Regions from separate parts of the Bradyrhizobium sp. SZCCHNPS1003 genome, predicted to be linked through region 1. Evidence: predicted binding sites of a transcription regulator. Region 1 holds the regulator's gene; each other region holds the start of a gene.
The links. The regulator PhoB, encoded in region 1, activates phosphate uptake and scavenging genes when phosphate is short. The targets are predictions, from matches to a motif close to TGTCATNNANCTGTCAT.
Positions count from the first base shown of each region.

Region 2: a site for PhoB is predicted at 3,725-3,741, ahead of phnF (phosphonate metabolism transcriptional regulator PhnF). Genes of this name have one in related genera too.
Region 3: a site for PhoB is predicted at 7,186-7,202, ahead of QX126_RS17745 (YbhN family protein). Genes of this name have one in related genera too.

Region 1 covers NZ_JAUHIU010000001.1:317,415-327,782, reverse strand. The annotation lists gene QX126_RS01520 (intradiol ring-cleavage dioxygenase) at 1-148, opposite strand, end outside; gene QX126_RS01515 (NAD(P)-dependent oxidoreductase) at 162-1,061, opposite strand; gene QX126_RS01510 (Dabb family protein) at 1,146-1,466, opposite strand; gene QX126_RS01505 (LysR family transcriptional regulator) at 1,571-2,500, shown strand; gene pstS (phosphate ABC transporter substrate-binding protein PstS) at 3,436-4,446, shown strand; gene pstC (phosphate ABC transporter permease subunit PstC) at 4,543-5,541, shown strand; gene pstA (phosphate ABC transporter permease PstA) at 5,545-6,426, shown strand; gene pstB (phosphate ABC transporter ATP-binding protein PstB) at 6,423-7,244, shown strand; gene phoU (phosphate signaling complex protein PhoU) at 7,275-7,991, shown strand; gene phoB (phosphate regulon transcriptional regulator PhoB) at 8,008-8,715, shown strand; gene QX126_RS01470 (trypsin-like serine protease) at 8,861-10,177, shown strand; gene QX126_RS01465 (HoxN/HupN/NixA family nickel/cobalt transporter) at 10,349-10,368, shown strand, end outside.
Region 2 covers NZ_JAUHIU010000025.1:9,148-19,515, forward strand. The annotation lists gene phnK (phosphonate C-P lyase system protein PhnK) at 1-613, opposite strand, end outside; gene QX126_RS30255 (alpha-D-ribose 1-methylphosphonate 5-phosphate C-P-lyase PhnJ) at 606-1,490, opposite strand; gene QX126_RS30260 (carbon-phosphorus lyase complex subunit PhnI) at 1,487-2,590, opposite strand; gene phnH (phosphonate C-P lyase system protein PhnH) at 2,594-3,205, opposite strand; gene phnG (phosphonate C-P lyase system protein PhnG) at 3,205-3,660, opposite strand; gene phnF (phosphonate metabolism transcriptional regulator PhnF) at 3,779-4,504, shown strand; gene QX126_RS30280 (phosphodiesterase) at 4,541-5,383, opposite strand; gene QX126_RS30285 (ABC transporter ATP-binding protein) at 5,380-6,441, opposite strand; gene QX126_RS30290 (ABC transporter permease) at 6,447-7,232, opposite strand; gene QX126_RS30295 (ABC transporter permease) at 7,237-8,052, opposite strand; gene QX126_RS30300 (ABC transporter substrate-binding protein) at 8,105-9,112, opposite strand; gene phnE (phosphonate ABC transporter, permease protein PhnE) at 9,271-10,119, opposite strand; gene phnE (phosphonate ABC transporter, permease protein PhnE) at 10,116-10,368, opposite strand, start outside.
Region 3 covers NZ_JAUHIU010000010.1:15,953-26,320, reverse strand. The annotation lists gene QX126_RS17775 (Hpt domain-containing protein) at 1-317, shown strand, start outside; gene QX126_RS17770 (2Fe-2S iron-sulfur cluster-binding protein) at 401-721, shown strand; gene QX126_RS17765 (thioesterase family protein) at 772-1,236, opposite strand; gene QX126_RS17760 (NAD(P)/FAD-dependent oxidoreductase) at 1,411-2,439, shown strand; gene QX126_RS17755 (DUF2147 domain-containing protein) at 2,611-3,222, shown strand; gene QX126_RS17750 (hypothetical protein) at 3,889-5,835, opposite strand; gene QX126_RS17745 (YbhN family protein) at 5,939-7,030, opposite strand; gene QX126_RS17740 (ferritin-like domain-containing protein) at 7,415-7,921, shown strand; gene QX126_RS17735 (hypothetical protein) at 7,996-8,430, opposite strand; gene QX126_RS17730 (hypothetical protein) at 8,512-9,069, shown strand; gene QX126_RS17725 (YdcF family protein) at 9,156-9,743, shown strand; gene QX126_RS17720 (class I SAM-dependent methyltransferase) at 9,853-10,368, shown strand, end outside.

The DNA of each region.
Region 1 (10,368 bases):
ATTCCTGCTGGGTCGGACGGACCTCGCGCACGAAGGCATGGAGATGCCGCACCAGCGCCTCGCTGACCTGTTTGATCCGCGCATCACGCGCGCCCGCCAGGCGTTCGAGCAGGGCATCTGTGATCGTGGTCTCGTTGAAGTTGCGCAAGACGCGGCTCCTTTCAGAGAGGCTCGCCGAGCCCGGACAGCCGCTCGACATGCCGGACGGTGGCGAGGAAGTCGGTGTCGGCATCGCCTGACGCGATCAGCGCGCCATAGGTCTCACGGACCTGCGCCGCGAGCTGCAGCGGCACGCCGACGGCATGGCCGGCGCCGAGAATCAAATCGAGATCCTTGGCCATCTGCGCGCAGGAGAACGTCGCGGCAAAGTCGCGCGCCAGCAGCGGCGCGGTCTTGTACTTCACCATCGGCGAGGCGACTGCGCTGTCATGCAGCACCTGCAGAATGTCGGGCCAGGCGATGCCGCCCTTGCGTGCGAGGGCGAGGCTTTCGGCCATCATCGCCGCCGTCGTCGCGATCATCAGGTTGACGGCGAGCTTGGCGTAGCGCGCCTCTTCCGCCGCGCCCAGATAGGTCTGCGCGCGCGTGAAGCCGGCCAGCACCGGCGTGATCAGGGTGAACGCCTCTCTTGGACCGGACACGAAGCACGTCAGCTCGCCGGTGTGGGCGATGCTGGCATTGCCGGAGATCGGCGTGCGCAGATAGGCGACGTCGCGAGCGCTCGCGGCGGCCGCGACCGCGCTCGACGCGTCGACACCCACGGTGCTGGTCTCGATCAGGATCGCGCCCGGCGCCATGGCCGCGATCAGTCCGCCGCTGTCCAGCATCGCCGCGCGCAGTGCGGTATCGTCGGGCAGTGACGAGATGACGACGGCATGGTCGCGCACCGCCTCGGCAGCGGACGACGCGGCGGCCATGCCGAGCGCACGTGCCTCGTCGAGCCGGGCGGCGTTGGGATCGAACGCCGTGACGTCATGGCCGGCCTTGGCGAGCCGCGCCGCGATCGGCAGGCCGATCTTGCCGATGCCGATGAAGGCGAGGCGCTTGTCAGGAAGTGACATGGGTGAGGTCCGCCGATTGCTTCATTTGCTGTGCCTGTGGCGACGCGATGCTGCCTCGCAGGTTCGTCGACGTGAGGGGGCCGGTCACGTGCCGGTCGCCACGGGATAGTCGACCTGGAAGCGGCCGATCCTGAGGTCGCCGAGCTCGTCGCGGACGCGCAGGTGCTCCGGATGCGACGCATAGGCCTTCAATGCGGCGCTGCTGGCGAATTCGGAGAACAGGACGACGTCGCAGGCATAGTCGACGTCGCTGACATCGAGACCGACCTCGATGTGGGTCAGGCCGTCGATCCGGCCTTTCAAACTCTCGAACAGGGTCTTGACCTTGAGCCGGGCCGCGGCGCGCTCGGCAGCCGTCTCGGCGCGCAGCCGCCACATCACGATGTGCCTGATCGGCCCCGTCATTCGTGCGTCCCTCACCTGTGCTTGTTCTTGTCTGACGATTTTGCCTTGCAGGAAATGGAAATAAAGGACAAAAATTGTAACTCTGTTTTCCGATCAGCGTAACAATGGACCGTCTGCTCCAACTCGAGGTGTTTTCCAAGACGGCCGAGCTGGGCAGCCTGTCCAAGGCCGCCGAGTCCTTGCGGATGTCCAACGCCGCGGCGAGCCGGCATCTCAGCGCGCTGGAGGAACGGCTCGCGGTGCGCCTGATCGAGCGCAACACGCGCCGGCTCTGGCTGACCGAAGCCGGGCAGGAGCTGCTGCAGCGCTGCGGCCCGCTGCTCAACGAGCTGGCCGAGGCCGAGGACGCCGTCAGCGACCGCGCGCTGTCGCCGCAGGGCATGCTGCGCGTCACCAGCTCGCTGTCGTTCGCGACGATCTATCTCGCGCCGATGCTGCCGGCGTTTCGCGCGATGTATCCAAAGCTGAGTCTGCAGATCATCGCCGCCAACCGCTACCCGGATTTCATCGAGGCGGGCATCGACGTGGCGATCCGCACCCGCGAGCATGAGCCGGACTCGGGCATCGTCGTTCGCTGCATCGGGCAGATGCGGCGCGTGCTGGCGGCCGCGCCGTCCTATCTCGCGAGCCGTGGCTGTCCCGTCGTTCCCGGCGATCTGGTGCGCCACGACATGCTGATCTACAATCTTGCCAATGATCCGTATTCCCTGTCCCTGCGCAACGGCACGACAGCCCAGAGCATTCGGATCGCGCCGACGCTCGACAGCAATGACGGCCAGGTGATCAAGGGCGCCGCGCTTGCCGGGCTCGGCATCCTGATCCAGCCGCTCTACATCGTGCAGAGCGACATTCTGGCCGGCCGGCTGGTGCCGGTCCTGCTCGACTGGGAGCTGCCGCTCTTGACGATGAACATCGCCTACCAGAACCGCGTCAGGCTGCCGGCCAAGATCAGGGTGTTCGCCGATTTCCTCGTCGATCACATCCGGACCCATTCCGACCCGGGGATCTGGATCGAGCCGCCCAAGCCGGATTGAGCCGATGCCCGCGTGCGGGGGAGGGCGGATCATGTTCTGAGAAAAATAATTACCTTGCTATTTTTCGGAAATCATGGTCTCCTGCGTGCATCCCGCCTCGAGCAGAGGGACGTACGCGTCGTCACGAACGTGGAGGTGGGCTGCGATGGACGTGACGGCTGTGCCAGACGAGCGCAGACGGCACGGACGGCGAAGTCGTGTGGTCCTGGCCTCTCGACGCTGAGGTCAAGTCCGTGAGCGTTGCTTGACGGCACGCGCGGGCGATGGGGGCAAGAACGCCGATCCCCAGGGAGAGCACGAAGGACACCGTTAACACCGTCGCGCGGGGAGGGCCGGGTCTGTCCGGCTGTACCTGTGGTACCTGCCGCCTGCATTCTTTTGAGCAGGCGGGCCACGGGCCTCAGCCGAGGTCCGGCCTTCCTCGCGCCCTCTCATGATCAGGAGGGACACGACGAACCCACACCTCGGGCCTCGTAGGCCGCGGGAACGCACGCGCTCATCTCCATGGCTGCTCATGTCGCCAACCCAATCCCCGGTGTCGTCCCGGACAAGCGCGCACAGCGCGCCGATCCGGGACCCATAACCCCAGGGCGCAGACGGGCATCCAGTACGCCGCGGCGTCTCGGCGGATCATGGCCGCCGGTGGTATGCTGGTTCGCCCGCCCGCGCGGGCGATGACGGCGGTGATGGTCTGTCCCCGGGGGGGGGGGGAGCGACGCTCGCACGGACGCGAGGTGCCGCAGCCCGCCGCAATATGTCGGTTGGCCCGTAGAAATTCGGAGTTGGATCGAAAGATCAATACTTATCAACGGCTTGTGACTGTCATCCGACTGTCATCGAACCTTTATAAAAGCCACACTGAGGCCCCGTAAAGCGGCCGGGGAAGCGCAATCGGGCGCAGATGGCGCTTCGCTTCCCAAGCATGGAGACCAGCTATGAATTTCGTCAAAGCTATCGTCGCTGCCGGCTTGGTCGCCGCATCGACGTCGGCCTTCGCTGCCGACATTACCGGTGCGGGCGCGACGTTCCCGTTCCCGATCTATTCCAAGTGGGCGGACGCCTACAAGAAGGAGACCGGCAACGGTCTGAACTACCAGTCGATCGGTTCTGGCGGCGGCATCAAGCAGATCCAGGCCAAGACCGTGACCTTTGGCGCCACCGACGCGCCGCTCAAGGCCGAGCAGCTCGAGAAGGACGGCCTGGTGCAGTGGCCGATGGTGATGGGCGGCATCGTGCCGGTCGTCAACCTCGAGGGCGTGAAGCCGGGCGAGATGGTGCTGGACGGCGAGACGCTCGCCAACATCTATCTCGGCAAGATCACCAAGTGGGATGACGCCGCGATCAAGAAGCTCAACCCCAGCGTCAAGCTGCCGTCCGATGCGATCGCCGTGGTCCGCCGCTCCGACGGCTCGGGCACGACCTTCAACTTCACCTACTACCTCTCCGAGGTGAGCGCCGACTGGAAGAGCAAGATCGGCTTCAACACCGCCGTCGAGTGGCCGGTCGGCGTCGGCGCCAAGGGCAACGAAGGCGTGTCCGGCAACATCGGCCAGACCAAGAACTCGATCGGCTATGTCGAGTACGCCTATGCCAAGCAGAACAAGCTCACCTACACCGGCATGATGAACAAAGCCGGCAAGACCGTGCAGCCGACCGTCGAGGCCTTCCAGGCCGCGGCCGCGAATGCCGACTGGGCCAAGGCTCCCGGCTACTACGTGATCCTCGCCAACCAGCCCGGCGACAAGTCCTGGCCGATGACGGCGGCGACCTTTATCCTGATGCACAAGGAGCCGGCCGACAAGGCGGCGTCCGGCGAAGCCATCAAGTTCTTCAAGTGGTCGTTCGAGAAGGGCGGCAAGATGGCTGAGGAGCTCGACTACATCCCGATGCCCGACAGCGTCGTGAAGCTGATCGAGAAGACCTGGTCGGCCGACATCAAGAGCTGAGCTGGACGTATCGAAAATCCCCTCTCCCGGCCTCCGGGGGAGGGACGCTACCGGGGTTGCGGCGTGTCCAAGGAACAGGGGGCAGAATTGGCAGAGATGGCGGTTCAGACCGAAGTCAGCGATATCGCGGCCGCTGCCGGACCCTATGACCGGGCACGCGCGCTCAACGCCTTCAAGCTCGGCGACGTGACCTTCTATTGGATCACGCGGCTGTCCGCGATCTCCGTCCTGTTGATCCTGGGCGGCATCATCCTGTCGCTCATCGTCGGCGCATGGCCGGCCATGAGAGAATATGGCTTCGAATTCCTGTGGACGCGGCGCTGGGCGCCGTCGGCCGATCCGCCGGTGCTCGGCGCGCTCGGCCCGATCTACGGCACCTTGGTCACGTCCTTCATCGCGATGCTGATCGCCATTCCGGTCGGTCTGGGCATTGCGATCTTCCTCACCGAGCTGTGCCCGCAATGGCTGCGCCGTCCGATCGGACTTGCCATCGAGCTGCTCGCCGGCATTCCCTCGATCATCTACGGCATGTGGGGCTTCTTCGTGCTGGGCCCGTTCCTGGCCTATACGTTCCAGCCGTTCATGATCAATCTCTGCGCCGGCATCCCCGTGCTGCAGGACATCTTCGCCGGTCCCCCGTCCTATCTCAGCCTGTTCAACGCCTCGCTGATCCTGGCGATCATGGTGCTACCGTTCATCACCTCGATCTCGGTCGACGTGTTCAAGACCGTCCCGCCCGTGCTGAAGGAAGCCGCTTACGGGGTCGGCTGCACCACCTGGGAGGTCGTGCGCAGCGTCGTCATTCCCTACACCCGCGTCGGCGTCATCGGCGGCGTCATGCTGGCGCTGGGCCGTGCGCTCGGCGAAACGATGGCGGTGACCTTCATCATCGGCAACTCGTTCCGGATCTCATCCTCGATCTTCGCGCCGGGCACCACGATCTCGGCCGCCATCGCCTCCGAATTCCAGGAGAGCGACGGGCTGCACCAGTCGAGCCTGATCCTGCTCGGTCTGCTGCTGTTCGTGCTCACCTTCTTCGTGCTGGCGAGCGCGCGGCTGATGCTCATGCGGCTCGAAGCCAAGGCGGGAAGATAAGCCATGTCCAGCGCTGACACGCTTACACTCGATGCGCAGGTCAATCCGATCTATGCGCGCCGGCGCCGCAGGGACATCGTGATCCGCGGCCTCTGCGTCGCCGCCGCGATGTTCGGCGTCACCTGGCTGGCGTTGATCCTGTTCACGCTGTTCTATAACGGACTCGCCGGCCTCAGCCTGCAGGTTTTTGCCGCCGACACGCCGCCGCCCGGCTCCAGCGAAGGCGGCCTGCGCAACGCCATCGTCGGCTCCTTGATCATGACGATCATCGGCGTCGGCATCGGCGCGCCGCTCGGCCTGTTCGCCGGCACCTATCTCGCCGAATACGGCCGCAACGACCGCCTGACCTCGGTGATCCGCTTCATCAACGACATCCTGCTGTCGGCGCCCTCGATCATCATCGGCCTGTTCATCTATGGTGCGGTCGTGGTGCCGATGGGCGGCTTCTCGGCACTCGCGGGTTCCCTTGCATTGGCGGTCATCGTGATCCCGGTGGTGCTGCGCACCACCGAGGACATGCTGCTGCTCGTGCCCAACCCGCTGCGCGAGGCGGCGTCTGCGCTCGGCCTGCCGCGCTCGCTGGTGATCCGCCGCATCGCCTATCGGGCGGCGCGCTCGGGCCTCATCACCGGCGTGCTGCTTGCCACCGCCCGCGTCGCCGGCGAGACCGCGCCTCTGCTGTTCACCGCGCTGTCGAACCAGTTCTGGAGCCTCAACCTTTCCAGGACGATGGCGAACCTGCCCGTCACCATCAACAATTTCGTCCAGAGCCCTTATGCCTACTGGAAGCAACTGGCCTGGAGCGGAGCCCTTCTCATCACTCTGGCCGTGCTCGCCCTGAACATCGGTGCACGCATTCTCGGCGCCGAGAGGAACACCAAATGACCGAACTGTCCGTCTCCGTCAGTCAGCCCAATCACGCTCTTCACGGCAAGGCGCTTCCGGATGCGCCGGCCAAGGTGACCGCGCGCAACCTCAACTTCTACTACGGCGACCATCACGCGCTGAAGAACATCAACCTGTCGCTGGGCACCAACCGCGTCACCGCGTTCATCGGCCCGTCCGGCTGCGGCAAGTCCACGCTGCTGCGCATCTTCAACCGGATGTACGATCTCTATCCGGGCCAGCGGGCGACCGGGCAGCTGATGCTCGACAACACCAACATCCTCGATCCCAAGCTCGATCTGAATCTGCTGCGCGCCCGGGTCGGCATGGTGTTCCAGAAGCCGACGCCGTTCCCGATGACGATCTACGAGAACATCGCCTTCGGCATCCGCCTCTATGAGAAGATATCGAAGTCGGAGATGGACGACCGGGTCGAGAAGGCGCTGCGCGGCGGCGCGCTGTGGAACGAGGTCAAGGACAAGCTCAACGCCTCGGGCCTGTCGCTGTCCGGCGGCCAGCAGCAGCGACTGTGCATCGCGCGCACCGTGGCGGTCCGGCCGGAGGTGATCTTGTTCGACGAGCCGTGCTCGGCGCTCGATCCGATCTCGACCGCCAAGGTCGAGGAGCTGATCCAGGAGCTCGCCGAAAACTACACAATCGCCATCGTGACGCATAACATGCAGCAGGCGGCGCGCGTCTCCGACAAGACCGCCTTCATGTATCTCGGCGAGCTGATCGAGTTCGACGACACCAGCAAGATCTTCACCTCGCCGAGTGATCGGCGGACCCAGGATTACATCACCGGCCGGTTCGGCTGACGCCGACGACATTGTCTTCAGGAGATCATCATGGCCAGTGAACATACCGCCAAGGCGTTCGACAGCGATCTGCAGGACCTCACCCGTCTGGTATCGGAGATGGGCGGCCTCGCGGAGCGGCTGATCGTCGATTCCGTCGATGCGCTGGTGCGGCGCGACATCGCGCTCGGCCAGAAGGTGGTCGCCACCGACGCCGAGGTCGACAAGCTGCAGCGCATCATCGAGGAGCGCGCCGTGCTCACGATCGCCCGTCGCCAGCCGATGGCGGTCGACCTGCGCGAGATCGTCGGCGCGATGCGCGTGGCGACCGATCTGGAGCGCATCGGCGACCTCGCCAAGAACATCGGCAAGCGCGTCGCGGCGCTGGAGAGCGACTTCCATCCGCTGAAGCTGATCCGCGGCCTCGAGCACATGACCGATCTGGTGCAGTCGCAGGTCAAGACGGTGCTGGACGCCTATGCCGCGCATGACCTGCCGGCGGCGATGACGGTGTGGAAGGGCGACGAGGAAGTCGACGCCATCTGCACCTCGCTGTTCCGCGAGCTCCTGACCTACATGATGGAGGATCCGCGCAACATCTCGTTCTGCATCCACCTGATGTTCTGCGCCAAGAACATCGAGCGCATCGGCGATCACGCGACCAACATCGCCGAGACTGTATTCTATATGATCGAAGGCCAGCAGATCATGGACAAGCGCCCGAAGGGCGACATGACGAGCTTCGCGACGACGATTCCCGGTAACTAAGAGAGACGGTTCAGACATGGGCGCCCGAATTCTGGTGGTGGAGGACGAGGAGGCGCTGACGACGCTGCTGCGCTACAACCTCGAGGCCGAAGGCTACGAGGTCGAGACCGTGGCGCGCGGCGACGAGGCCGACACGCGGCTGAAGGAGCGCGTTCCGGATCTCGTCGTGCTCGACTGGATGCTGCCGGGCCTCTCCGGCATCGAGCTGTGCCGCCGCCTGCGCGCGCGCTCCGAGACCCGGCAACTGCCGATCATCATGCTGACGGCGCGCGGCGAGGAGAGCGAGCGCGTGCGCGGACTCGCCACCGGCGCCGACGACTACATCGTCAAGCCGTTCTCGGTGCCGGAGCTCCTGGCGCGCGTGAAAGGCCTGCTGCGGCGGGCGAGCCCGGAGCGGCTGGCGACCGTGCTGTCCTATGGCGACATCGAGCTCGACCGCGAGAAACGCCGCGTGGCGCGCTCGGGGCGGCCGATCGATCTCGGCCCGACCGAATACCGCCTGCTCGAATTCTTCCTCGAGCACCCCGGCCGCGTGTTCAGCCGCGAACAGCTGCTCGACAGCGTCTGGGGCCGCGACATCTACATCGACGAGCGCACCGTCGACGTCCATATCGGCCGCCTGCGCAAGCTGCTCAATCCCGGCCGCGAGCAGGACCCGATCCGCACCGTGCGCGGCGCCGGTTATGCGCTCGATGATCGCTTCGCCAAGAGCGAGCAGGTGTAAGGGCGATGGGCGTGAGGATGAAGAAGGTGTGAGGCGCGAGCGGGCCCGATTGAGGAGATCGCGGTCCGCTTTCCGCCACGCCGCCGCCGTCTTGATCGTGTCTGCTTCGTGGCCCGTCACGATGTTTCGGTCCCAGCGGACGCCCTTGATCAAGACCATCATCATATCTCTTGTCATGCTGCTCGGCAGCCTGGCGGGCGCCACGGCCGCCGAGCTCGAAGACGCGGTCGCGGCGGCAGGCAACGGGCAGCATGCGGCGGCGATGCGACGGCTGCTGCCGCTGGCCGCCAAGGGCGATGCGCGGGCGCAGTTCGACGTCGGCTTCATGCAGGCGTTCGGCTGGGGCGTGCCGCGTAATCCGAGCGAGGCGCTGGCGTGGTACCGCAAGGCCGCCGATCAGGGGCTCGCCGTCGCGCAACATTATCTCGGCATCGCCTACGTCAACGGCGAGGGTGTTGCCTCCAACTACGGCGAAGCCAGTCGCTGGTTCAGCCGCGCCGCGGCGCAGGGTTTCGCCCAGTCGCAATACATGCTCGGCCTGATGCTGCTCGACGGCCGCGGTGTGAAACAGGACGTCGTGCAAGGCTATGCCTGGCTGGTGATGGCGGGCCGTAGCGGCGTGCGATCGGCCGGCCGCGACGTGCAGCGGGTCAGGTTGACCGAGCCGCAGCGCGTCCAGGCCCAGAGCGCCATTGCGTCCTGGCAGCCGAAACCGGAATCGGCGGATGCGGGCATTGCCACTCCGCGTCCGGAGCAATTGCTCGGGCTCGATCGCCACATCGGCGAGGTCGTCGATCCCACCTCCTGGCCGGCGTCGTCGATCGGCGTCGTCACCGTCGCGCAATACTCGAGCGGCGGCTGGTGCACCGGCACCCTGGTGGCGCCGCGCGTCGTGCTCACCGCCGCGCATTGCGTCTTCAACGGCGTGGCGCAGGTCAGCCCCGGCAATGTCCGCTTCCTGGCCGGCATGAACCGTGGCACGCCGGCGGCATCGTCGGTCGCCGACAAGCTGATCGTGGCGCCCGATTTCGTCCCGACCCGGCACGACAGATGGTCGCTCGACCGCTCGCCCGCCGATTGGGCGCTGATCGTGCTGAAGGATGCTCTGCCGTCGAAGCCGGTGGCGGTCAAGGCGCTGACCCGCGAGGAGCTCGCGGCTGCGACCACGGCCGGAACCATCTCCGAGATCGGCTATGGCCAGGAGCGGCGCTATTCGCCGACCGGCCAGCGCAATTGCAGCGCCGGCATGACCGGGGATGCCCGGCTGTTGACAGTGCATTGCCTGGCCAATTTCGGCTATTCGGGCTCGCCGATCCTGGCCGAGGTCGGCGGGGAGCCGGCCGTGGTCGGCATCTTCTCGGCGTTCCACGAGGAGACCCGGCTGATGTTCGCCGCCCCCGCGAGCCAGTTCGAGGCGGTCGTGCGCCGCGAGATCGCGGCGCAGAGTGCCTCGGCGCGGTGAGGGAAGGAGCGAGAGAGACGAGGTCCCGCCGCTGGTCATGATCTGTGCGTGACTGGATAGCGGGTTGCCAAGCGAGAGGGCGGTCCGGGAAGCGCCACCCAGGTTTTCCTGCAGCTTTCGCCTGCAGCGGGGCCTTTACCGAACTGGCCTAGCTCTTGCTATAGTCCGAGTATGACGATTGTTCCAATTGA
Region 2 (10,368 bases), on a different contig from region 1:
TGACGAGGCTGCGCATCAGATCGAGCAGGCGCGCCTGCACGGATACGTCGAGTCCTCCGGTCGGCTCATCCATGAACACGAGCCTGGGCTCGGTCACGAGATTGCGCGCGATCTGCAGCCGCTGCCGCATGCCACCGGAATAGGTCCGCGGCGCATCGTCGATGCGGGCGACGTCGATCTCCACGCGCGCGAGCCATGACGAGGCGGTCTGCCTGATCCGGCCATAGTTATTCCAGCCGACCGCCATCAGCCGCTCGCCGACATTGGCGCCCGCCGAAACCGCCATGCGCAGGCCTTGCGCCGGGTCCTGATGGACATAGCCCCAATCGGTGCGGAACAGAAAACGGCGTTCGGCCTCGCCGAGCCCGGCAAGATCGCGCAGCACCCCGTCACGCATCCGATAGGACACGCGGCCAGCCGTCGGCGCCAGTTGCGCCGACAACATCTGCAGAAGCGTCGATTTGCCCGAGCCGGACTCGCCGACAATGGCGAGCACCTCGCCGGGATAGAGCACGAACGAGACATCGCGGCATGCCGCCAACCGGCCATAGCTCTTTGCAAGCCCTTCGGCGACGAGCAGCGGCTGATCGGAGGCTCTGATCATCTCAGCCATGGGCGCTCTCCCTGTGCGGGGCGGCGCTCTGCGCGCCACGATGTCCGGACGCCTGGCGGCCCTCGCAGTAGTCGGTGTCGGAGCAGACGAACATGCGGCTGCCCTTGTCGTCGGTCACGATCTCGTCCAGATAGGAATCCTCCGCGCCGCACAGCGCGCAGGGCGCGTCGAACTTGTAGCGCGTAAACGGATGGTCCTCGAAGTCCAGCGAGACGACCGGCGTATAGGGCGGAATGGCGTAGATTCGCTTCTCGCGTCCCGCGCCGAACAATTGCAGCGCCGGGCAATTGTCCATCTTGGGATTGTCGAACTTCGGCGTCGGCGACGGATCCATCACGTAGCGCGCATTGACCTTGACCGGATAGGCGTAGGACGTCGCGATGTGACCGAAGCGTGCGATGTCCTCATAGAGCTTCACGTGCATCAGGCCATATTCGGCCAGCGCATGCATGCGGCGGGTCTCGGTCTCGCGCGGCTCGAGAAAGCGCAGCGGCTCCGGGATCGGCACCTGATAGACCAGCACCTGCCCCTCGTGAAGCGGCGCCTCGGGAATTCGGTGACGGGTCTGGATCACGCTCGCCTCTTCCGTCGACGTCGTGGTCGCGACGCCCGCGGTCTTGGCGAAGAACTTGCGAATCGAGATCGCATTTGTCGTATCGTCCGATCCCTGATCGATGACCTTGAGCACGTCGTCGGGACCGAGAATGGCGGCGGTGACCTGCACGCCGCCGGTGCCCCAGCCATAGGGCATCGGCATCTCGCGGCTCGCGAACGGCACCTGATAGCCGGGAATCGCGATCGCCTTCAGGATTGCGCGGCGGATCATCCGCTTGGTCTGCTCGTCGAGATAAGCAAAGTTGTACGTCGGCGCGCTCATTCCGCAGCTTCCTTCAATTCAGGAGCGGCATTGGCCTCGGCGAACTCCTGGCGCAGCTTGCGCAGCAGGCCGAGCTCGGACTGGAAGTCGACATAGTGCGGCAGCTTCAGATGCTCGACGAACCCGGTCGCCTGCACATTGTCGGAGTGCGACATCACGAACTCCTCATCCTGCGCCGGCGCAATCACATCCTCACCCAGCTCACGCGCGCGCAGGGCGCGGTCGACCAACGCCATCGACATCGTCTTGCGCTCGCTCTGCCCGAAGGCGAGACCGTAACCGCGCGTAAAGCACGGCGGCTCGGTGGCCGACCCCTTGAACTGGTTCACCATCTGGCATTCGGTCAGCTCGACCGATCCGAGCGGCACCGCAAAGCCGATCTCCTCGGCCAAGAACTCGACCTCGACTTCGCCGAAGCGGATCTCGCCGGCGAAGGGATGGTTGCGGCCATAGCCGCGCTGGGTCGAGTAGCCGAGCGCGAGCAGAAATCCCTCATCACCGCGTGCGAGATTCTGCAACCGCAGATCACGATCGGCGGGAAAGCTCAGAGGATCGCGGGTGAGATCGCCGACCGGCGCGCCAACCTCGGCTTGCGGCGACGGCTCGATCAAGCCGTCCTGGCCGAGAATGTCGGTGACACGTGGCGTCGGCGCATTCGGCGCCTCGGCACGGGCCGGCGGCTCCGGCTCGGCGCCTGCCGCCAACTGCGGATCGAGCAGCCGATGCGTATAGTCGAAGGTCGGCCCGAGCACCTGGCCGCCAGGAATGTCCTTGAAGGTCGACGAGACGCGCCGCTGCACCCGCATCGCGCCGGTGTCGACCGGCCCGGTCGCACCGAAGCGCGGCAGGGTCGCGCGGAAGGCACGCACCAGGAAGATCGCCTCGATCAGATCACCCCGTGCCTGCTTGATTGCGAGCGCCGCGAGCTCGCGGTCGTACAGCGAGCCTTCGCTCATCACGCGATCGACGGCAAGCCCCAACTGCTCGGAGATCTGCGCCAGCGACAGCTCGGGCACATCGCGATCACCCCGGCGTTCATGCGCCAGCAGCCGGTGCGCGTTCTCGATGGCGCGTTCGCCACCCTTGACGGCAACATACATGCCTCACTCTCCTGCGGAAACGAGTCGGGTCGTTCGCGGGATGGCGACGATGGACGAGCCATCGACCAGCACCACATCGACACCACGCGGAAACAGCTTCTCATTGATCGACAGCCGCTCGAACAGGTCGGCGGGTGCCACCGTTGCGCGGAACGATGTCGTCCCGTCGATGCCTGGACCGCGCAGCTTGAACACCGGCCCTCCGGACAAGCTCGGCACCTGCAGGATCAGCGTCGTCGAGCGATCAGGGTATTCAGCACTGCCGAGCGCGAATGAATTCAGATCAGGCAGCGCTTGCGGCTCCGCGACCAGCGCAAAACTGGCGAGCGCGGCATCGGCGACGATCGGCGCCCCGGTGTGAAACTTGAGCCAGGCGCCGACCTCAGGCGTGCCGGCGAGCGGCGCATCGAGCCAGATCGGCGTATCGTGATCGAACAGAGTCAACGCGATCGCGGCGGCACCAGGCATCAAGGACGAGGGCTGGCCGACATTGACCTCGACCTCTCGCACATTTCCCGGACGCGCCATGGCCTCCATGACGGTACGGAAGGTCGATTGCGCGGACAGGACATTGTCGGCGAAACCAGGCTGCAGATCGGAAGCGGCGGCAGCCATCAGCCTTCTCCTCGCACCATCGTATAGAAATCGACACGCGTGGCCGCAGCCTCCTCTGCGCGGTGCTCGCGCGAAGTGCGCATCTGCGCCTGCAGCGGCGCAACCACCTGCGTTTCGATCGATCGCGTGTGGCTTGATGACTGGATCATCGCGTCACACAGCGCCATCAAACGCGCCTTGGCGGCGTCGCGTCCCAGCACATAGCCGAACCCGACCTCGCCGCTCTCCAGCCGTACCGCGGCGCGCGACACCGTCGCCTCGCCGACATTGAAGGGCGCACCATCACCGCCGATCCGGCCCCGCAGCATCACGAGGCCATTCTCCGCCGGGCGCAGGTCGCGATGCTTAGGCAGCGCGAGGCTATCGAGCCTGGCGCGGATGTCCACATGCGAGGCATGCGCCAATACCCGCATCGCCGCCCTGCGCCGGTCCTGCATCGCCATCTCGCCGCCCATCTTCATCCCGATCTTGCCGTTACGAAGTTGTCTATGTTAATAGACAACTTCGTAACGAAGCGCCATGACTGTTTGATGACATGGACGTGATTTCGAGGCCGGACAGCGGGGAGCCGCGATGAGCATGCTGGGCGCCGATTCGGGCGTGGCGCTGTGGCGGCGGGTGGCCGACGGCATCGAGCGCGACATCGCCGACGGCCGCTTCGCCGCCGGCACGCGCCTGCCCGGCGAGACCGAGATCGCCGAAACCTACCGCGTCAACCGTCATACGGTGCGTCGCGCGCTCGCGACCTTGGCGGAGCGCGGCCTCGTGCGCGCCGAGCGCGGCAGCGGCACCTATGTCGAAGCGCCTCGTCTGTCATATCCCCTGAGATCGCGAACCAGGTTCTCCGAGATCGTGGGCGCCGGCGGGCGTGAGCCTCGTGGGCAGTTGATCGCAGCGTCCGAAGAGCCCGCAACGCGCGAACTCGCGCGCGAGCTGCGATTGAAGACGGGTGCTCCGCTGGTCCGAATCGATGCACTGCGTCTTGCCGACAAGACCCCCATCTGCGTCAGCACGTCCTGGCTGTCGTCCGAGCGATTTCCCGAGGCCGGTCACATCTTCGCGTCGGTCCGCTCGATGACGGCGCTGCTCGCGCATTACGGCATTCGCGACTATCGCCGCGGCACGACCAGGATCACGGCAGCCATCGCCGACGCGAGCGACGCCGCACGGCTCGACCTCGCGATTGGGCGCCCGGTGCTGGTGGTCGACAGCACCGACATCGATGCCGATGCGACGCCGCTCGTCAGCAAGCGCTCGCGCTTCGCCGCGGAGCGCGTGACCTTCGAGGTCGAGAGCTAGACCAGACGTCCATGGCTTTGTCGCGTCCTTGCGCGCTCAGTCGATGAGCGTGCCGTCTTGATTGAAGAACGGATGCGGCCCGTCGAAATCCCCGATGGGCACCTGATGCGTGACGACCGTTCCGAATCCCGGTCCTGGAAACCAGGCATGAAGGTGAAAGGCCGGTGGCTCGATCTGGAAGGATGGCGGGCGAAGCTCGGCCAGGTCGAGCGCGACGGCATGGTTCGGTGCCGGGCAGATCGTGCAGGGGATGCCCGCAAACCGGGTCAGCGTCGCGCGATGAACGTGACCGCACCCGATCAGTTGCACCCGCGGATGGCGCGTGAGGACGGCCGCGAGATCGTCGGCGTTGCGCAGGTTCTGCCGGTCCATGTGCCAGATGCCAGTGGCGAACGGCGGGTGGTGCAGAAACAACAGGGCCGGCCTTTCGCTGGATCCGGACAGCGCGGCGTCGAGCCATTGCAGACTCGCTTCATCGAGCTCGCCATGCGGATGGCCGGGCACGCTGGAATCGAGCAGAAGCAGATCGAGATCGGTCAACGCCACGCACCGGTTCAGCGGACTGGTGGGTTGACCATGCAGAGCGTCCGGAAACGCCGCGCGCATCAGCTCGCGTGAATCGTGATTGCCGGGCACGGCGACGAATGGAGTTTCGAGCTCGGCGAGAAGATCCTTGAGATGATCGTATTCGGCCGACGACGGCGTATCGACGAGATCGCCCGAGATCACCACCAGATCGAGCTTCGGCTCGAACCGGTTGAGCTCCGTGATGCAACGGGCCAGCGCGCGCGCCGTATCGACGCGGCGGTAGGCGAGCCGGCCGGGCGCCTTGATGTGCAGGTCGGATATCTGGGCGATGGTGACAGGACGCGTGCTCATGCTGATCCACCTTGCTCCGGCAGCAGACGAATGGCGCTCGGCTCAATCGACAGGCCGATCCGCTCACCCGCGCTGACCCTGATCGTATTCGGTGCGTCCACCGTCAGTGGAACGGCGGCGGCGTCGCGGACGACGATCCGCTGGCGATCACCGGCGAAGCGAACACTGTCGACGAGGCCGGTCAGGCACGATGCCGCCGCGTCGACGATCCCGATCGTTTCCGGCCGAACCATCGCCATCGCCCTGCTGCCCGAGCCAGCCTCTGCGATCCGCTGTCTCCCTCCGGGCAAGACGAGGTGAGCGCCGTCGATCGGCGCCTCGATTATGTTGGCCGCGCCGACGAACTCCGCGACGAAGCGGTCGGCTGGCGTGAAATAGATCTCGCGCGGCGTCCCGACCTGGGCGATGGCGCCCTTGCGCATGACCACGATGCGGTCCCCGAGCTCCATGGCTTCGGCCTGGTCATGCGTGACGTAGATTGCCGTGATTCCGAGCGTACGCAACAGGCCGTTGAGCTCGTCGCGCAACCGTTCGCGGAGCGCTGCGTCCAAGGCTGTGAGCGGCTCGTCGAGCAGCAGCACGCTCGGCCGGATGGCGACCGCGCGCGCGAGCGCGACGCGCTGGCGCTGACCGCCCGAGAGCTGATCGATGCGCCGATCTTCGAGGCCGGCGAGGTTGGTCAGCGCGACCAGCTCGGCGACCCGCGCGGCGCGCTCCGGCTTGGGCACGCCGTGGATCTTGAGCCCGTAGCCGATATTGTCAGCGACGGTCATGTTGGGGAACAGCGCGTAGGACTGAAACACCATGCCGACATTGCGTTTCTCGATCGGCTGCCTCGTCAGATCCTTGCCGTCGAAAAGCACGCGCCCGCCCGCATCGGGTGTTTCGAGCCCGGCCACGATCCGCAGCAGCGTGGTCTTGCCGCAGCCGGACGGCCCAAGCAGCACCAGCGTCTCGCTCTGCGCGATGTCGAGCGTGGCGCGCGCGAGCGCGCAGGTCCCGTCGGCAAAGGTCTTGCCGCAATTCTCCACCTTCAGGGCGGCTCCATGCCGGGTCATCGTGCTCACCGCAACCTTCCTCTCTCGCCGATCCACTGCATCGCCACGAGCAGCGGAATGATCATCACGAAGAAGATCAGCGTGTAGGCGGATGCGACCTCCAGCCGCATCGATGCGTAGCTGTCGGCGAGGCCGACCGGCAGCGTCTTGGTCAGCGGCGTATGCAACATCCAAGTCAAGTTGAATTCTCCGAGGGATAGCGTCACCACCATGAGGCTGCCGGCCAGGATCCCCGGCGCGGCATTGGGAACGATGACATCGATGAAGCGGCGCCATGGCGCCGCCCCGACCGACGCGGCGCCCTCATCGAGCGACTTGACGTCGATGGTCGCGAACACAGCCATGACGGAGCGCACCATGAAAGGCATCGTGAAGATCACATGGCCGGCGAGGATGAACAGCCATGAGCGGCGGAAGCTGCCGAAGCCACCATAGGTGAGCAGCAGCGCCAGCGCGATGGCGAGCCCGGGAATCGCGAGCGGCAAGGTGATGATCTCCTCGACCAGCCGCGCCAGCCGTCCGCCGCGAACGTAGAGCGCGTAGGCAGCGGGAACACCGACCACGAGCGTGACCGCCAGCGTGCCCAGCGCGATCAGGATCGATGCCATGATCGTGCCCGCGTAGAGCTCCCAGACCTGGGCCACCCACTGCAGCGTCACGCCGGATTGAATGCCGCGGAAGTAGTTGACGGTCACGCCCGCGGCGATCGAAAGGCCGGCCGGCACGGCCAGGAAGGCGGCGACCAGAAGTGTGAACAGCAGTTGAAGGATGAAGATGACTCTGTCGCGCACGTGCCTACCCTGCCGCTGCCACCGAGCTGCCGGCGAAGGAGCGCGCCAATGCGAGCATCAGCCAGGTCATCAGGCCAAGGCCGACCGAGAGCGCCGCCGAGGTGGCCAGGTTTCCGGCCAGCGTGAACTCCGTGTAGATCAGCATCGGCAACACGTCGATGTTCGTGGCCAAGGTGAATGCCGTTCCGAACGCACCCATCGCCGTCGCGAACGCGATCGCGCCGGACGCGATCAGCGCCGGGGTCAGCGCCGGCAGGATCACGTCGCGCAGCACGGCCCAGGGGCTCGCGCCGAGCGATCGGGCCGCCTCCTCCAAACCGGGGTCCAGCTTCTGCGCGGCAGCCATGATCGTGAGGATCACCCGCGGAATCGAGAAATAGAGATAACCGAGGAACAGCCCGTAGATCGAATAGGCAAATACGAGCTTGTCGCCGGTGAGCCGGGACGAGACCTCCCCGATCATCCCCTGGCGGCCAGCCAGAAGGATGATCATGAAGCCGACCACGACGCCCGGGAACGCGAGCGGAAACGTCAGGATCGCGACCAGGATCGCGCGGCCCGGAAACCGGTGACGCTGCAGGAACAGGCCGGCGATCGTCGCAATGACCAGGGTCGCGATCGTGGTGGCCGCCGCCAGCGCCAGCGTGTTGAGAAGTGTCGTGCGGTAGCGCGGCTCGAGGATGATCGCGAGATATTCGGCCAGACCGTGCGGTCCCTCGGCGCCGGTGACGAGCAGCCTCGCCATCGGCAACAGGAAGAATGCCGAGGTGACGGCTCCCAGAGGCAGCAAACAGAGCCGGACGAAGGATTTGTGCGACATATGATCAAGTGCACCTCCACCGGATCGTCTCCGGCGGAGGCGCGGTGCTCCTTCAGCGGACTTCGGACAGATAGCGATCGACGAAGCCCTTTTGCGCAGCTTCCATATCGCCCCAGTTCACGCTCTTGGCGCGGGCGTAGTCGCTGTCCGGCAGGAACTTGTTCTTCACCGAGTCCGGCAGCTCGATCGGGCGCGCCGGACGCAGATAGGCATTGGTCCAGATCGCCTGGCCCTTGTCGGAGAGCAGATAGTCGATCACCTTCTTCGCCTTGTCCTTGTCGGGCGCGTTCTTCACAAGGCCGACGACATAGGGGAAGACCACCGAGCCTTCGCAGGGAATCACGAACTCGAAATTGCCCTTCTCGGTATATTTCGCGCGGTAGGCGTTGAAGTCGTAGTCGAACAGGATCGGGATCTCGCCCGAGACGACACGCGCATAGGACGTCTGCTTCGGCACGATCGGATCATTCTTGCGCAGATCCTTGAAGAACGTAAGGGCTGGCTCGAAATTGGCCTGCGATCCGCCGAGCGCGAGGTTGACGGCAACCGCGCCGACATAGCCGACGGCCGCAGAGCTCGGATCGAGGTAGCCCACCATGCCCTTGTAGTCTGGTTTGAGCAGGTCCTTCCAGCAGGCCGGAACGGGCTTGCCGCCGAGCGCATCCTTGTTCACGAACAGGCCGAGCGTGCCGGAGTGGATCGTGGTCCAGTAGCCGTCCGCATCCTTCAAGCCGGCGGGGACCTGATCCCAGTTTGCGGGCTTGTAGGCCTCCAGCGCGTCCTGCGTCTTCGCCTTCATGCCGAAGGTGACGCCGAAATAGCCGATGTCGCCGACCGGATTGCTCTTCTCGGCGAGGATCTGCGCCAGCGCCTGGCCGGAGTTCTTGTTGTCGTGTGGAATGTCGTAGCCGAGATCGGTCTTGATCGCCTTGAGCATCGAGGCCCAGTCGGCCCATTCCGGCGGGCAGTTGTAGCAGATGACGTCCGCGGCCTTGGCCGGCTGCCATGATGCGGCAACACATAGCGCGAGCAGCGCGAGAACGAGGCGGGTGACCTTCATGAAGACAGACTCCGTATTCCTGGCACGGCGGCCAGTTCCGGAGCTTCCCCTAACGGCGGCACATGAAGGATTTGCGACAGAAAGTGCAGTGCACACGGCCGAAGCCGCACCTTGATCGTTCGTCAACGAACGATCGCAACCTTCAGATGCCGCGACGTTCAAGCGACGGCGCGGCGACCGATGATCGCAAAGCGCAGCTTGCCCGAGATCCAGTCGATCGCAGCCACCGCCACCAGGATCATCAGGATCAGGAACGACACCTTCTGCCATTCCAGCACGCGGATCTGCTCGGCCAGTTGCAGCCCGATGCCGCCCGCGCCGACGATGCCGATGATCGTCGCCGAGCGCGTATTGGATTCGATGAAGTAGAGCACCTGGCCGGCAATGACCGGAAGAACCTGCGGCAGCAGGCCGAAGCGAATCTCGTGCAACGCGCTGCCGCCGGCCGCACGCACGCCCTCGACCTGCTTCCGGTCGGCGCTCTCCATCGCCTCCGAGAACAGCTTGCCGAGCGCACCGAAATCCGAAACCGCAATCGCCAGCACGCCGGCGAAGGGCCCGAGGCCGACGACGTTGATCCAGACCAGCGCCCAGATCAGCGTGTCGACGCCGCGAATGGTGTCGAACAGGCGACGCACCGGAAAGCGGAAGACGGCCGACGGGACGATATTCCTGGCCGCAAGCAGGCTAACCGGAAGCGCGAAGACGGCCGCCAAGGTGGTGCCGAGCACCGCGATCGAGAGCGTCTCGCCGAGCGCCTTGAGATAGATCGGAAGCGACGAGCCAGGATCTGGCGGCAGCATCATTCGCGCGATCCAGCCGAGCTGGCCGAGGCCGGACAGCATCCGCGACGGCGAGAAGTCGAGATCGACGAGACCAAAGACGAAGATGGCCAGAGCCAGCAGCAGCACGACCGGCGTTGCGAAACGTGCGGACAGGGACCGATTGAAAATATGCGGGTAGCGCTCGGCAAGCTGCTTCGCGTCCGGTGAGCCGGAGATGCTCATGTGCGGGCCTCCGAGCCGAACAGGCGGCCGCGTAGCCAGCCGGTGCCGATATCGATCAGGAACACCGTGACCACGATCATGACGAGAATGGCGCTGACGTCGGAATAGTAGAACTTGCGGATCGCGACCACGAGCTCCTGGCCGATGCCGCCGGCGCCGACGAAGCCCATCACGGAAGCCTCGCGCACGTTGATCTCGAAGCGCAGCAAGGTGTAGCTGGAGAAACCCGCAATAACCTGAGGGAGCACG
Region 3 (10,368 bases), on a different contig from region 1:
ACGGGCCGATCAGCCTGGACCTGCTGCGACGGATGACCCTCGGCGACAGCGCGCTCGAGCGCGAGGTGCTCGCCATGTTTGCGGACCAGGCTGTCCGCCTGCTGGAGCGGTTGCAGGTGATGCCCGAGGATGCGGCCACCGTCGCCCACACGCTGAAGGGCTCGGCCCGGGCCATCGGCGCGCTCGACGTCGCCGACGCGGCGGAAGGGCTCGAAGCGGCGCTGCGGGCGGGCGACCCGGCCGATGCGCTGGCCTGGCTGGGCACGGCGATCGCGCAGGCCCGCGCGGCGATTTCGGAGATGCTCGGCGCGGCCTGAGCGGCCGGCAGCAGCACTAGCGCGGAGCGGAGCGGTCCGTTATAGGACAGCCCGACCTCATTCCCTGCGCAGCACGAGCACACATGGCCAAGATCACCTTTGTCGACCATACCGGCGAATCCAGAACCGTTGAGATCGAGAACGGCGCGACCGTGATGGAAGCGGCGATCCGCAACGCCATTCCCGGCATCGAGGCCGAATGTGGCGGCGCCTGTGCCTGCGCGACCTGCCATGTCTATGTCGACGAAGCCTGGCGCGAGAAGGTCGGCCCGCCGACCCCGATGGAAGAGGACATGCTCGATTTCGGCTACGATGTCCGGCCGAATTCCCGTCTCTCCTGCCAGATCAAGGTCTCCGACGAGCTCGACGGCCTCGTCGTCTCCACCCCCGAGCGTCAGGCCTGACCGTTCGCCTCGCGTCCTCATCGCCGCGCCCCCGGTGATCGCCGCCAGACCTATGCCGGCAGCGCGATCGTCACGCCGCGGCGGACCCAGGGCTGTAGCGCAGCAATGAGCTTCGGCGTCAGCGGCGCCGGCTTGCGCGTCGCCTCGTCGATCAGAACCATGACCGCGGTGGCCGACGCCACGCAGCGCCCGTCCGAGAACACGACCTGCTCGCAGGTCACCGACGTGCGCCCCAGCCTCACGACCCCCAGTCCCAGCTCGATCATGCCCGGCCAGCGCAGCTCGGCCCGGAAATGCATGTCGAGCCGCACCATGATCCAGGCCAGCCCCTCTTGTCCGAGGCCATGGCGCGGGTCCTTCATCAAGGTCACCCGGCCGGTCTCGAAATAGGTCGCATAGACCGCGTTGTTGACGTGCTGGTTGGGATCGAGGTCGCCGAAGCGGACATTGTCCGTCAGCCGATAGGGAAAGTCCTCCAGGCGTGGCGCGTGGTCGCGGCGGGCCGTCTCTGTCACCGATTGATCTCCATCATTCATGTCCCCTTCAAACCCGGCTAAGCCCGCCGCTGCAAGCCGCGCGCAAGCGAGGGGCGGCTTTTGTGCCTTCCCTGCGACCACCCCGTTGGCTACAAATTCGGAACCGCCATCTGCCGCCGTCCGTCGAGCGGCGCCTCCAACGAGAAGAGCGACATGAGCGAAGCGATCAAGACCGATGTGCTGATCATTGGCGCGGGCCCCTGCGGACTGTTTGCCGTGTTTGAATTGGGGCTGCTCGACATCAAGGCGCACCTGATCGACATCCTCGACAAGGTCGGTGGCCAATGCGCCGAGCTGTATCCGGAGAAGCCGATCTACGACATTCCCGGCGTGCCGATGGTGACGGGGCAGGGCCTCACCGAGCAGCTGATGGAGCAGATCAAGCCGTTCAGTCCGACCTTCCATCTCGGCGAGATGGTCGAGAAGGTCGAAAAGATCGGCGATCCCGGTTTTCGCGTCACCACCGATGCCGGCAAGGTGTTCGAGTGCAAGGTCGTGGTGATCGCGGCCGGCGGCGGCTCGTTCCAGCCCAAGCGTCCGCCGGTGCCGGGCGTCGAGGCATACGAAGGCACCTCGGTGTTTTATGCCGTGCGCAAGATGGAGCAGTTCCGCGACAAGAATGTCGTCATCGTCGGCGGCGGCGATTCCGCGCTCGACTGGACCCTCAATCTGCATCCCCTCGCCAAGCGCATCACGCTGGTGCATCGGCGCGACGATTTCCGCGCGGCGCCGCACAGCGTCGAGCAGATGCGCGCGCTCGTGGCGAGCGGCAAGATGGATCTGCGCATCGGTCAGGTGACGGCGCTCGAAGGTGCGAACGGTCAGCTTTCCGCGGCCACCATCAAGGGCAACGACAATGCGGTCGAGACCGTGCCGTGCGAGATGATGCTGCCGTTCTTCGGCCTGACGATGAAGCTCGGCCCCGTTGCCGAGTGGGGCATCGCGCTCGAGCACAATCTCATTCCGGTCGAGACCTCGGCGTTCGAGACCTCGGTGCCCGGCATCTTCGCGATCGGCGACATCAATACCTATCCCGGCAAGATCAAGCTGATCCTGTGCGGCTTCCACGAGGGCGCGCTGATGGCGCAGAAGGCGCACCGCTACGTGTATCCGGAGAAGCGGCTGGTGTTCCAGTACACGACGTCGTCGTCGAGCCTGCAGAAGAAGCTCGGCGTCAACTAATTGCTCGGAAGCGTGGAACCCGGCGCCGCCGGACCAACTCAAATGTGAAGAAATGTTTCCTGCGCGTGCCGGTTTCACCGGCGCGCCAGACCTGTTATGGGCTGGAACGATGCACGAAACGGCCGTACTGTGCGGCCATTCATTTTGTGACTTGGTCAAGGTGAGATGATGATGCGCAATGCGTTTCCCCGACTTCGGCTGGCGCCTGGTGTGACGAAGCTCGCGATCGGCGCGCTCGTCGTTGCCGGTGCTCTGCTGACGCGGCCTGCGCTCGCGGCTGAGCCGACCGCGGCCGGTCTGTGGCAGAAGGTCGAGGATGGCAGGCCCGTCGGCTGGTTCCTCTTCATCGACCACGACGGCGTGTTCGAGGGCGTGATCGCCAAGACGTTTCCGCGCCCCGGCGACAATCCGAACGAGGTCTGTTCGAAGTGCAGCGATGACCGCAAGAATGCGCCGGTGCTCGGTATCTCCTTCGTGCGCGACATGAAGCGCGAGGGCCTGAAATACGAAGGCGGCAACGTGCTCAATCCGCGCGACGGCAACATCTGGAAGGCCAATATGCGGGTCAGTCCGGACGGGCAGACGCTGATCCTGCACGGCTATCTCGGCATCTCGCTGTTTGGCAAGGACGAGACCTGGACCCGTCTTCCAGATACCAACATGGCCCAGATCGACCCCGCGATCCTCGCCAAATATCTGCCGGCCCAGGCGACCACGGCAACCGGCCCCGCGACCAAGCAGGCGCCGCCGCCGATGATGAAGAAGCCGGCGCCGACTAAGTAGTTCGCCGCCGAACTGCAGCATGGTGGTCGTTGTTAAGCGACACACCGTCGTGATCTCGCGGCGCATGGCGTCCGAGTTTTCAAGCTGAACGCGACCCTCTCGAGCGAGAGGGCGCAGGGAATGCCGGGTGAGGGCCTCACCCATGGCCCGCCTGCTAAAAAATGCAGGCGGCAGGAACCACAGGTAAAGCCGATCAACCGGCATTCCCTGCGCGATGTTTGACGGCTTATACGTCCTCTCCCCGGGGACCGGCTGTCTTGCCCCCGTCACGAGCGGATCATCACCACCGCTCGCTTGGCATCAGCATCGGGATGCCAGGACCCTACGACTTCACCGTGCGCCGCCGCTCGTTCGTCGGCATGATCGGATCACGCTGCGACCGGTGGCGCCCACCGCGTCCCGCACTCCACGTTCGTGACGACCGCGAACCGCCCCTCTCATGAGCACGGGATGCGCTCATCAGAGCATGATTTCTGGAAAAAAGAAACAGGAAATTTTGTCACGAGGCGGCCGGACGCAGTCATCGACCTGGAATGGCGGGCGAATTTCGTCCTTTTGCGGCAGGCCGTTTCGGCGCAATCGACGGACTCCGCTCGCGACCGAGACGCAACGTCGAGCCGACGGGCGACTCGGTGCATCGGCGGTGAGCCGATCGTTGGCCGCGCGCTACTGCCGCACGACTCCCGCTGGCGGCAGCGGCTGGCTCGTGACGTTGGGCTCGGCCGCATCGAGGTTCAGCACCTCTGCTGCGGCCGGAAACGCGGCATCGGCCATGGCGGCGTGGCCCTCGGCGGTCGGATGCACGGCGCCGCCGTAGACGGCCGAGAGCACGCCCCAGCTCGCATCGTGGATGTCGGAAGGCTGCATCGCCGCGGGCAGCCCTTGCGGATAGGTCATCGCCGAGAAGTAGCTGTCATTGGCGTCGCGGATCCAGCGCGCGCGCGGCAAATAGGGGCGATATTCGCTGGCGCCGCGGCCGCACAGCAGCGGCTCGTTGGCGGCGCTGACGATGTTCGGATCGAAGCTGGTGCCGTCGGCCGAAAAGCATTCGCGGTCGAACGGCGGATCCTGCGTCGAGCGGGCGCAGAAGCCGTGATCGGCAAACGCGGCCTGATGAGCATCGACGAAGGTCATGCGGTCGGCCTGCGGATCGCGGCACAGAACTCCCGCGGTGCATTGCGCCAGCCCGCGCAGCGACGGCAGGAACTCGTTCTCGACGAAGCCCGCGACCTTGGCGAGCCGCTGCGGATTGGCATTGAACGACGGATGGACCTCGAAGCCGGCCGGGCCGCCCGGGCAGGGCGTGCCGGCACGGCTCAGCGCCGGATTGCCGTAGGAGGTGTAGATGACGTGCGAGAGGTCGCCGACCAGCGGCTTCAGCGCCTCGCGCAGCTTGGCAAAGCCCTGCGGCAGGTCGCTCGCCAGCTCGCTGCGCGATTCCTCCACCGAGCCGATCACGCCGGAGCGCTTGAACAGGGTGCGCTCGGTCGGCGTGTCGACGATGACGTCGGCGACGAGGCCGGAGAAGTTGATGTCGTTGGCGCCGATCGACAGCAGAATCAGGTCGAGCTTGCGGTCCGGCTGGCGGCGCTTGGCCGCGGTCAGCGCCTCGCGGAGTTCGCCGAGCTGGCCGTTGACGCCGCCGGCGCAGGTCGCGACCGAGCGGCCGGGCGTGCATTCGCGCGCGCGCTGGCTGCCGAACAGGCCGTCGGCAATGGTGGCGCCGGTGCAGGCGAGCGGCAGGTAGGTGACCGCGACGTGCGGATAGCGCACCGCAAGCGCCAGCGCCGTGCGGGTCTGGTAGCTGTAGAGCGAGCGGTGGCAGGCAGCGTTGAGCCAGACCGCGCTGTGCTTCTGCCAGTTCTGCAACGTGTCCGGCGCCTCACAGGCGCGGCCGCCTTTGAAGCCGGCCCGGCTCGGCCGATAATATTGCGCGGTCGGGCCGCCGAGATAGGAGCGGAAGCAGAAGCCGTCGTCGGCGAGCGCGATCGGGCGGTCCGGATTGCCCTCGCCGGAGGCGATGCTGTCGCCGAGGCCGGCGATTAGGACGTCACGGACCTGGATTCCGGTCGAGACCTGCCGCGTGCCTTCGGGACTGGCGACATCGACGGATGCCACGGTCTGGCGGCCGTAGCGGACGCGCAAATTGACCGGCTCGGCGCAGTCGAAGGTCGAGGTCTGCGGCCCGTCGCCGTCGTCGAACGACCAGGCGCAGGTGGCGCCGACCGGCACCGGGCCGGTCAGGCGCACGGTGACCGGATGGTCGATGGGGGTGAGATAGCTTTCCTTGACGTTGTCGCGCGTGCACGGCTCGTTGACGCGGCCGGCGAGGTCGATGCAGAGCCGGTTGACGACGTTGCGCGCCCAGCCGCGGCCGTCGCTCTGCACCCCCAGCGCCTGCTCGGCGGCGAGGATGGAGCGGTCGCGCGTGCTCTCGGTATGCAGCAGGAAGTCGCGCTCCTCGCGGAAGAGACGGAAGCGGTTGCGCACCTCCCAGCTGATCTGCAGCGGCGCTGCGCCGAACTGCGCGGCCGCCTCGGTGGCGGCGAGAGGGGCGAGCAGGCCGACCAGGACGCAGGCGGCGAGCAGCGGACGAGGGGGCATTCGGGTCATGCGCAAGGATTCACGTCAGCGATGGGGCGGAAATAAGAGGACCGCACGCGAGTTCAACCGGTCGAGGATCGAACCGTCGCATCGTCCGCGAGAGAATTGCTGCTCAGCGCTGGGAGTGGCGCTTGATGCGCTGGGGAACCGCGGCAGGGGCCGTGGCGGCGGCGCGCTTGGCCGCGACCTCGTCCTCGCAGGCGGCGTTCAGCCGGCGCCGCTCCTGCCACGGCTTGACGACGTTCATCCAGAGCTCCCTGATGCCCATGATCGAGATCGCGATGGCGAAGGGGATCACGAAATAGAGCACGCGGAAGACGAGCAGGGTGGCCAAGAGCTGCTCGCGGCCGAACTGCGGCAGCGCCACCAGCATCGCGGCATCGAACACGCCGATGCTGCCAGGCGCATGGCTGGCAAAGCCGAGCAGGGTGGCGAGGATGAAAACCACCGACAGCGACAGGAAGTCGATCGGAGGATCGGCGGGGACGAGCAGGTACATCGCCAGCGCACAGAAGCCGAGGTCGACGACGCCGATCAGGATCTGCACCAGCGTGAGCTGCGCGGAAGGCAGCACCACCTTCCAGCCGTTCTGGCCGAGCTGGCGGCGGTTCTTGCCGGCGGTCAGCCAGCCGAGATAGGCGAAGATCGCCCCGAGGATGCCGATCGCGATCAACTGGTTCATCGCCGGGGGCAACTGGTCCATCGCGGTGGCGGCCGCCGGATGCAGGGTCATGCCGATGCCGAGCACGAACAGGTTGCCGAGCCAGAAGGTCAGGCCCGACAGGAAGCAGATCTTGGCGACGTCGATCGCGGACAGGCCGTAGTCCGAATAGATCCGGAACCGGATCGCGCCCCCGGTGAAGACGGTGGCGCCGATGTTGTGGCCGATCGAATAGCTGGTGAAGGCGCTCATCGCTGCGATGCGATAGGGGACGTGTTTCTTGCCAATCGTTCGCAGTGCAAAATAGTCATAGAAGGTCAGCGTGCAGAACGCGCCGATCACACACAAGGCCGCGAGCGCGATGTGACCGAGCGGGATTTCGGTGAGCGCCGTCAGGATGACGCCGGCATCGACGCCCTTGAGCGTGCGCACGAGCGTCGTGATCGCGAAGGCGATGATCGCAAGGCTCGCTGCAATCCCCAGCCGCTTCCAGCCGATCCATTTCTTGAAGCCACGCGAGAGCGTGGTCAGCAGGCGCTGCATTCATCCTCCCGGCGGGGCGGTACCAGTTCTTGGAAAAGAGGCGAAACCATTGGTCGATGGAGGCGGGCAATTCGTGACAGCCTGTTCCTTATGCTAAAATGCGCGCCTTGTGCAGTCCTTGACACAGCTCAGCTCCGACCCATGCGGCGCGGGTCTGTCACACTTCAGTCACACGGCTGGCGGCCGCCTCAGTTCGGTCCAATTGGTTACGCGCGCGGTTCACGAGCAAACCTGGCCCTCTGCGACCGGTTCCGGCCGGCAGGGCCGGTTGCGCCGGAACAACCGCCGTGGCCGCCGGTTAGCGCCCCGCGGGCACAGCGAACATGGCGACGATCGGTCGGGGAGGGACCTGCCATGTTCCCGAACCAAGAGGACATGAGGCAAATGGGACTGTTCACCAAGGACATCAAGACGATGAACGATCTGTTCGTTCATCAGCTGCAGGACATCTATTACGCCGAGAACCAGCTCGTCAAAGCGCTGCCAAAGATGGCGGACAAGGCGACGGATCGGAAGCTCAAGCAGGGCTTTCTGACCCATCTCGATGAGACGAAGACGCATGTGACGCGTCTCGAGCAGGTGTTCAAGATGCACGGCATCGCGGCCAAGGCGGTCGACTGTCCGGCGATCGACGGCATCATCGAGGAGGCCGAGGAGGTCGCCGGCGAGGTCGCCGACAAGGCCGTGCTGGACGCAGCGCTGATCAACGCCGCCCAGGCGGCCGAGCACTACGAGATCACGCGCTACGGCAGCCTGATCGCCTGGGCCAAGCAGCTCGGCCGCAGCGACTGCGCCGCCGTGCTGCAGAAGACGCTCGACGAGGAGAAGGCGACCGACATGAAGCTGACCAAGCTCGCCGAGAGCGGCGTCAACCTGCGCGCCGCAAGCTGATCGCGTCACCAGTCGATGAGACAAAACGCCGCGCGGACATCCCGCGCGGCGTCGTCGCATCCGGATGCCGCGCGTCAGCTCTTACGCAACGCGAAATTGGCGCCGCAGAACGCCATCAGGGCACCGAGGCAGAGCGCGGCGAGGCCGGCCAGCACACCTGAGGCCGACGGCACCGGGCTCGGGCCGGAGATCGCCTGGCCGATGCCGGCCAGCATCAGTACGCCGACCACGACCAGGAAGTTGCGCATCCGCTGCGGGATCTCGCCCGACACCGCGCTGTGCATGATGTTGGCGATGAAATAGCCCGAGGAGAAGCCGACCGTGGCGATCAGCCACCAGGCGATCGCCGATCCCGCCGGCATGAAGGCGCCGCTCTCGGTCTGCCACAGGCCGCCGAGATCGAGCCCGTAGCGGGCGCCGAGCATGTGCACGGCCAGCGCCAGCAGCACGCCGGCGGCCATCGCTCCGGCCAGGATCAGGTGGCGCGGAAAATAGATCGTTTCGCTCATGCTCCGTTTGTAGGATAAGGCGCGCGCCACGCGCAACAGGACCGATCCATTTCCCAGGACATCACCACAGAAGGCCATGACGTGATCCGCTACGCCTACAAGGCGTCGTTGATCGGCGCCGCGCAGCAGTTCGAGCTCACGGGGCAGGGCCTGTCGTGGCGGTTCGCCGGCCGGACCGGCCTGTGGCCGTACGCCGACATCGCCGCGATCCGGCTGTCCTACCGGCCGGTGTCGATGCAGGCGAAGCGTTTTCGTGCCGACATCACCCATCGCGATGGCCGCAGGCTGAGCATCATCTCGACTTCCTGGCAGACGGCGGCGCTGATGGCGCCGCAGAGCGAGGCCTATCGTGCTTTCATCCTCGGCCTGCATGCGCGGCTCGCCTCCAGCGGCAGCAACGCGCGGCTCACGGCCGGCCTCGGCCGCTTCACATATGGCGCCGCGCTCGCCGCGATTGCGCTGTTCGCGGTGGCGATGACCGGGCTTCTGGTGCGTGCGCTCGTCATCGCCGAATGGTCGGGAGCGTTGTTCCTGATCGGCTTCGCCGCGCTGTTCGCCTGGTATGTCGGCGGCTTCATCACCCGCAACAGGCCGCGCAGCTACACGTTCACGGATATTCCCGGCTCGCTGCTGCCGTGATCACGCGGCGTCATCGCCGGTCATCGAATGTGAGCGCGCGACAGCGCCGCGTCATGCCAGGATGAGCCGACGTTGGGAGAAGAACGATGCAGGATCGCGCGCTGCGCAGACCGGATGACGCCGAGATCGCCGCGGTCAACGCGCGGCATTTCGCCGATACGCCGCTGCGGCCGGCCGATCTCCTGTTCGTGTTCGGGACCCGCGTCGACGAGGAGCTGCGTGCCGAGACGGCGGTGAAGCTGTGGCAGCAGGGCTACTTCCGCCACGCCATCGTCAGCGGCGGGATCACGCCGGGCGCTGATCTTTCGGAGTGTACGCTGATCAAGGCCGCCATGGTGAGGCGCGGCATTCCGGCCGAGCGCATCCTCGAAGAGCACCACGCCACGAATACCGGCGAGAACGTCGCGCTCGCGCTGCCGGTGATCGACGCCGCGCTCGGCCTCGCCAATGTCGGCAGCGTGATCTGCCTCGGCAACAGCTGGACCGCGCGGCGCTACGCGATGACCCTGCAGCGGCACTGGCCCGAAGTCGAGAAGATGCTGCTGACGGTCGATAGCTTCGGCGTACCGCGGCAGTCGTGGCACACCCATCCGGAGTTTCGCCGCCGCGTGCTGAGCGAATGGGACAAGATCGAACCTTATAAGGCGAAGGGCTTCATCGCGGAGTGGCCGTGATCGACTCGGCGCCTGCTCGCACTTCGATGACAACAGCGTCCATCGGGTCTCATGGCAGACTTTGGTGGTCATTCCAGATGGGGCATCTGGCCCCTGCGACGGAGTTTCCATGAACCAAGGTGCAGGCCGTATTGTCGCCCACTACGAGCACCATGCGCTGTCGTGGGACGCCGACCGCCGCGCGGCTGCCTGGACTGACAAGCCTCCCATCGAACGCTTCCTTGCGTGTCTCCGACCGGGCGCAACCGTGCTCGATCTCGGCTGCGGGGGCGGTGTGCCGATCGCAGCGCACATTTCCGGACAGGGGTTTTCCGTCACCGGCGTGGACAGCTCGCCGACGATGATCGCACTTTGCCGAACGAGGATGCTGGATCAGGAATGGATCGTCGCCGACATGCGGTCGTTGACCTTAGGTCGGCGGTTTGACGGCGTGCTGGCCTGGGACAGCTTCTTCCATCTTGGGCACGATGACCAGCGACGAATGTTTCCAATCTTCGCGGCCTGCACGGCTTCGGGCGGCATTCTGATGTTCAACGCAGGCCCCGCACATGGTGAAGCCATCGGGTGCTATCGCGGCGATCCGCTTTATCATGCGTCTCTCGATCCATCCGAGTACGCGGCGCTG